Regions from separate parts of the Paenibacillus sp. FSL R5-0636 genome, predicted to be linked through region 1. Evidence: riboswitches for the same ligand, from Rfam matches in the RefSeq annotation. Region 1 holds a riboswitch; the other holds the start of a gene.

Region 1 (3,428 bases):
ACTTCATATAGAGTTCCATCGATACGACCTGTGGTTTTCTCCATACCCTTAAGAGCCATATCTAGTTGCTTATTATTGACCACGATAAAGATGACAGGGATATCTTTGCAGACAGCGGTGTTAATCTCAGCGCCGAGCATCATGAAACAACCATCACCTGTAATGCAGAGGACAGTTTCTTCAGGAGCTGCAACTTTTGCACCAATAGCCATGCCGATCGAATTACCCATGCAAGCAAAATAAGCATCAAAAACAAAGCTGCCCGGTTTCTTAACCTTGTACCATTTTGCAGCGTGGAATCCATGGCTTCCATCATCAACGAAAATTGAATTATTATAAGGGATCAAATCACTTAAAGTGCTCATTACTGAAGCCAGTGAAAGATTCTTGAGGGTTGGAAGCTCTTCTGAATAATCAGCATCGGCCAAAGCCTCACGTTTGGTGATTGTGCTGGGGTCAATATGATTTAGGCAGTGCACCAAATTATCGCGCAGGTCCCCAGTGACCGGTATCGTTTTGGACAATAGGATTTTTCCGACAAAGGTTGGATCAATATCAAATTGAATTAAAGTTGCTGGATGATTCTCCCGTTTAAGATTACAGATGGTCATATCACTTAAACGTGATCCAAGCACTATAAACAGATCGCTTTTATTCAATAAATCATCCCCGTGGGTCGAACCGCCAACGCCAATAGGACCATGATAGAGCGGGTGATCCCAGACTATAGCCCCTTTTCCACCAGGAGATGTTACTACAGGAATATTAAAAGTTTCTGCGAGTTGAACAAGCTCTTTATGTGCTCCGGAGCGGTTAATTCCTTTACCCGCAATAATCAAAGGATTCTTAGCAGCTTGAATAGCATCGATGACTCTATCGATATTTGCTTGACTAATTAGAGACTCTCTTTCAGGGATTACAATATTGCATTCTTCCAATACTTCAGTTTGTACATCAAAAGGAATACAAAGATGAACAGGACCCCGTTTGGCCAGGGCCACAGAAATCGCATGATTAAAAATAGTACCAAAGTGATCCCCACGTTCAACCAATTTACTGAACAAGGTGGCAGGTCTGAACATATCAGCTAAATCAGCCAGAAAAGAGGTGGAGTCCTGACATTGAGGAATTCCAAGCTCTGTAATGGATTGGTGGCCAGTAATAAACAGGACAGGTAGGTTGTTAGCTTTCGCATGAGCTGCTGCTGTGAGCAGGTTAGTTCCACCAGGACCAGAAGTACCAAATGCTACGCCTAGGTTACCCGTTTTCAGCGCATACCCTGCTGCTTCGAATCCGGAGCTTGCTTCATGTCTACCGGGAATAAATTCAATACCGTAATCGACCATCTTTAGAACTATTGGACAAATCGATTTGCCAATGATCCCAAAAGAATGGGTGACTCCTAGGTTACGTAGTGCTTCCGCCATGTAATCTGCGACTGTCTTCAAAAGAAACACCTCACAAGTTTTTTGATATATATTAGTTATTAATCTACCGAATAGATACGATAGATCAATATACTCAAAAAGTAAAAACCTGTGCTCTATAGTAAGCACAGGTTGGTGGCATAAGGCGCCGCTAAGACTGAACAATAGTTCAGCCGTCCTGGTTCCTCTGCAACCTGGCAATCATGGCCTCAAACGAAAAAATGAGGCTGTAGATCCATGGTTTTGCGTCATCCTCTTTCGAGGATTTTGCCAATATTAATTTATAGTTGATAAGAATAATTTTCCTTTACAATATATTCCTCATTAATTTTTGTCAACATAATCCGCTAAAAAAACTCGAAATTTGACGAAAGTCTTGTCCAAGAGATGAAGTTTTGCCTCGCGAAAAAAACTGCCACCTAAGACTCAGCTTAGGTGGCAGTTGATAGTTTTGAACTAGAATTTAAAGATATGAATGGTTTTTTGCAGATTAAATACGGCCTGGGTCATTTTTTCCGTTTCTTCTGCAACAGACTGCAGGGCATTAATCTGTTCATTCATAGCCGCCGATACCTCTTCAGTGCCTGCAGCGGTTTCTTCGGTGATTGCTGAGATATTCTCAATTGCACTGGAAATTTTCAAGGCACTTTCTAGCATAAGATCACTCTCCGCAGAGAATGAAGAGATTTGCTCGGTAATGTACTGCACGCTTTGTACAATTTGTGCGAAAATATGGGCAGATTGAGTGATCATTTCATTCTGAACCTGCACAACCTCTTCATTGATGGCGATATTATCGATGGCTTGTTTAATATCTGACTCAATGCTGCGGACCAAACCGAATACTTCTTTTGTGGAAGCCGTAGATTCCTCAGCAAGCTTGCGAACCTCTTGAGCGACAACGGCAAAACCCCGACCATGCTCTCCGGCACGAGCAGCTTCGATGGAGGCATTGAGTGACAGCAGGTTGGTCTGCTCAGCGATCTCTGTGATGGTCTTGGTGATCATCGTAATCCCGCGGGCATTTTGTGAGAGAGCTTCAATAGTATCAGCCACTTTTTGTGTAGCCTCTATGTTTTTACGCATGCCTTCAGCCTGTGTATCTACGGATTGGCGCCCTTGCTCAACAAGTTCTAAGGTATGTATTGAACGTCTGTTCATTTCTTTGGTGGAGTTCGTATAATTGGATACTTTGGTCTCAATGTCTTTAATGGATTCTGTCATATCAGCGATATCCGTAGATATTTCATTTGCACCAAGAGCGAGCTCGGTAGAAGAAGAGGCTACTTGTGCCATAACAATTTTCAGGTTCTGGTTCTTATCTTCGATTCCGCGGCTTGCATCCATTACTTGACGGGTGATCTGCGATGCATCGGTCAGAATCTTCTTGAGCTTATCAATCATTGTGTTAAAGGAGCGGCTTACGTCACCCATTGAACCATTTTCGTCCGCTCTGCTAGTGAAATCCCCCTTCGAAATACTGTGAGATACATTAGCAATATCATCAAAAGATGATGTAAGCGTTCTCTCCACGAAGCGAGCAACAGGTAAAGTCAGACCTGCAAGAACAACTACTAGTATAATTCCTACGAGAAATTGACCTAGAATCATTAACGTAACTAAGACAGGAATAGCAAACAGTGCGGCAACGAGGTAACATCCGGCAACAATTCTTTGTTTTAACGGAAGTTTGTGCATCCAGCTCATTGGTAAAATGTCCCCCTTATTAAATTTTATGTAATGGTGTTATTATAGGGGATTTATAGGTCATTGGTCTATAGAGAAGTGTCATAAATCTTCTTTAAGTAGTAGATATTTAGAATTCATGTCAAAATTCCTCATATATTGTGGAAATTGTTTTAATAGCAGACTTTACCATCCCTACTAGTTCGGTAGGAGCTAAAACAATAACTGAAGGAGAAAAAGAGAGTACGATACGACAGGCAGATTCTATAGTATTAAACTCGGCCTCTACGTTCATCCACCCAGTATTAGCAGAGG
Region 2 (3,428 bases), 3.4 Mb from region 1:
TTCCGGCTGGTATAGCCCGGTGCGCATGGATCATTGTTAAAAAGTAGTTGGTTAGGTTAAGAACGGAAAGGGAATTTGGAACTGTAGAAACGGAGTGTTCGCCTTTATCCTCGGATTTCTACCGCGAGAAGCGGTCCAATCAGGAAATCTGAGGATAACAGCGATCGGAAGTCCAAAATCCCTTGGAGTGGTTCATACCTAATAAATTTTTTAAAAAATGCATCCGCTCGAACTAGTGCTAAGCGGAAGCTATACGTTTTGATAACAATTCCATTATGCTCGATTTCCATAATTCAAGGAGGGTTCATTCTATGAAAATGGTACTTCTATCAGGCGGTTCAGGTAAACGGTTATGGCCGTTGTCCAACGACTCACGTTCAAAGCAATTTCTAAAGGTACTTGAAAGCCCTCAAGGTGAACCAGAATCCATGGTACAACGTGTCTGGAGACAGTTGGAGGAAGCAGGGATGGCAGAATCATCTTATCTGGCCACCGGCCGCGGCCAAGTAGAAATGATACAAAGCCAACTGGGAAGTCATGTGCCGATTATCGTTGAACCGGAGCGTCGGGATACTTTTCCGGCTATCGCCTTAACAGCTACCTATCTTTATTCAGTGGCAGGTGTTTCTCCAGCGGAGACGGTAGCAATATTGCCTGTTGACCCTTATGTAGAAGCATCCTTTTTCGATACCATAGCTATGCTTGAGGGGACCATGCTGGAAAGTGGAGCAAATCTGGCACTAATGGGTGTTGTTCCTGAACATGCCTCAGAGAAATACGGATATATTATTCCTACCACTGAAGAGGCGGGGGGGAATGGTTTTATGAAGGTGAGTCACTTTCAAGAGAAACCAGACCGCATACAAGCAGAACAGCTCATCGAGCAAAATGCATTGTGGAATTGCGGAGTGTTTGCCTTCCGTTTAGGGTACTTGTTAGATATTTTGCAGCGTAAAGGGTTGCCTTTAGGATATGAAGAATTGCAGAAGCAGTATAAGCTATTGTCTTCCATCAGCTTTGATTATGAAGTGGTGGAGAAAGAAGAACATATTGTGGTGCAGCCGTATGATGGATTCTGGAAGGATCTTGGAACGTGGAATACGCTGACAGAGGAAATGAGCAGCAAGCATGTAGGAAAAGGTTTTGTGACGGCGGATTCTGAGGGGACTTGCTTGATTAATGAGCTGGACATTCCGATTACGGTAATTGGTGCGAAGGATCTGATCATTGCAGCTAGCCCGGATGGAATTCTAGTTACCCATAAAGCTGAGAGCCCACGGATTAAAGAAGTGCTGAAGACCTTTGAACAGAGACCGATGTACGAGGAACGCCGCTGGGGCCATTACAAAGTTATTGATTATGTGAAATATGATGAAGGCAATGAAGTGCTGACCAAACGGATTTTTATATCCGAGGGGAATAATATCAGCTATCAATTACATCGCAAGCGTAGTGAAATTTGGACAATCGTCAGCGGCGAAGCAAGTATTGTGCTGAATGAGAAAAAACATAATGTGAAGGCTGGGGACGTGGTACGTATACCGGAAGGAACGAAACACGCGATCCTTGCTTTGACGGATGTTGAGTTTATAGAGGTACAGACGGGGTCTGAATTAGTAGAAGAAGATAACATTCGTATTACTTTAGACTGGAATGATATAGAACTACAACAATTCATTTCATAGGTCTAACCTATCTATTTAACCAATTCAAAATTTCTTGAAACAGGTAAATTGACTCAATTATCAAAAAAAGTCATAAAAACACTAAATATATCATTAATTGTCGTCGATACTTACGGTAAGAGAGATTATTTCTCTTAAATTGAAAAGGCAAACCTATCGAAAGGTAGGGACGCAAAGCTATAGGGCCTTCGAAAGAGTGGCAGCCTGGCTACCGAAAGGGAGATTATTTTGAAAGCTTACCGTACGTATCGATTGTTTGGTGCATTTCTGTCACTCGTCCTGTTTCTGACTGCACTTCCGCTTGCTGTTGGAATTTCGCCGTCTATTGTCATAGCTGCTTCAAATTCTGGAACGCCAGTTACCCCAGGTGCCTCACCTGAAGCCGTAAAGCTGCTTAACTATTTTTACTCGATCTCAGGAAAAGGCATTATTGCTGGTCAACATGACTATTTAGAAAGTCCAGATGAAATTAACAATATGCTGAAGGGAACCAGCGGACAATATGCGGCTCTTCACGGTTATGAAATGGGTGCGATCAGTGGTCAGTCCGAAGCAACGATGGCTTGGCAACGTCAAAATGTGGTGAACAGCGCCATCAACTGGAATAAAGCGGGCGGGATCGTAGCTATGACTTTTCATGCTAACCTGCCGGGCACCTCTTATGACTGGGATAATGTGAAAAAAACACTTAGCCAGAGTGAGTTCGATAGTTACGTTACACCGGGTACTAAGCAATATAATAATCTGATCGCTGAGCTTGATAAGGTGGCAGTCTCTTTAAAAAGCTTGCGTGATGCCAATGTTCCGGTGCTTTGGAGACCCTATCATGAAATGAACGGGAACTGGTTCTGGTGGGGGAAGAAAAATAACTTTTCTAAACTATGGAATATAATGTATGACCGTTTTGTTAACGTTCATAAATTAAATAATCTGTTATGGGTATGGAGTCCGAATGCTCCCAATGTTTGGTCAGATCCTTATGCGCTAACTTATCCAGGTGCTGATAAAGTAGATATTCTGGCAGCAGATATATACGAAAATGATTACCAGCAAAAATACTATGACAGCTTGTTGAGTCTAGCCGCAGGCAAACCGATTGCGATCGGGGAGAATGGTGAAATGCCTAATCTGGAGAAGCTTCAGCAATCGCAAAGTAAATGGACGTATATGATGAGCTGGGGAAAAATGCTTTACGAAAATAACAGTGCAGACACAATCAAAACATTTATGAATAGCAACTACACCCTGACCAGAGATAAATTAAATACTGGTCTGGCACCGACACCTAGCGCCGCACCAGCGCCGGCACCTTCCGAAGAAGAGGGGGAGGCAGCAATTCCTCTCGCGAAGGGGCTTGCAGGAGAGTATTACAACAACATGTTATTGTCGGGAGCGGCAACTCTTAACAGAACTGATGCAATAATCGATTTCAATTGGCGGCAAGGCTCGCCGGATGCCGCCCTCGGGATTGATCGTTTCTCCATACGTTGGAGCGGTAAAATTAAGCCGTTATATAATGAGCAATATACATTTTACACTACCTCAGATGATGGTATCCGTGTCTGGGTGAATGGGGAATCCGTGATTGATAGTTGGACTAAGCAAAGTGGTACTGAGCGTAAGGGCACTATAACGCTGAAGGCTGGTCGGCTATACGATATCAAGGTGGAGTATTACGAGAATGAAGGCGATGCGAGAGTCCGCTTGATGTGGGAAAGTGCTAGTCAAGCTAAAGAGACAGTT

What was found. Region 1 has a riboswitch for cyclic di-GMP ahead of MKX34_RS21880 (thiamine pyrophosphate-binding protein). Riboswitches for the same ligand answer to the same signal wherever they lie in the genome.
Region 2: linked by a shared signal. The riboswitch ahead of MKX34_RS04785 (glycosyl hydrolase) and the one ahead of MKX34_RS21880 (thiamine pyrophosphate-binding protein) in region 1 are both predicted to bind cyclic di-GMP.

What each region holds. Positions count from the first base shown of each region.
Region 1 covers NZ_CP150232.1:4,790,462-4,793,889, reverse strand. Annotated here, with positions in the region: gene MKX34_RS21880 (thiamine pyrophosphate-binding protein) at 1-1,457, opposite strand, end outside; cyclic di-GMP riboswitch class I at 1,613-1,709, opposite strand; gene MKX34_RS21875 (HAMP domain-containing methyl-accepting chemotaxis protein) at 1,884-3,134, opposite strand; gene MKX34_RS21870 (YafY family protein) at 3,256-3,428, opposite strand, start outside.
Region 2 covers NZ_CP150232.1:1,116,905-1,120,332, forward strand. Annotated here, with positions in the region: gene MKX34_RS04780 (sugar phosphate nucleotidyltransferase) at 312-1,685, shown strand; cyclic di-GMP riboswitch class I at 1,822-1,901, shown strand; gene MKX34_RS04785 (glycosyl hydrolase) at 1,914-3,428, shown strand, end outside.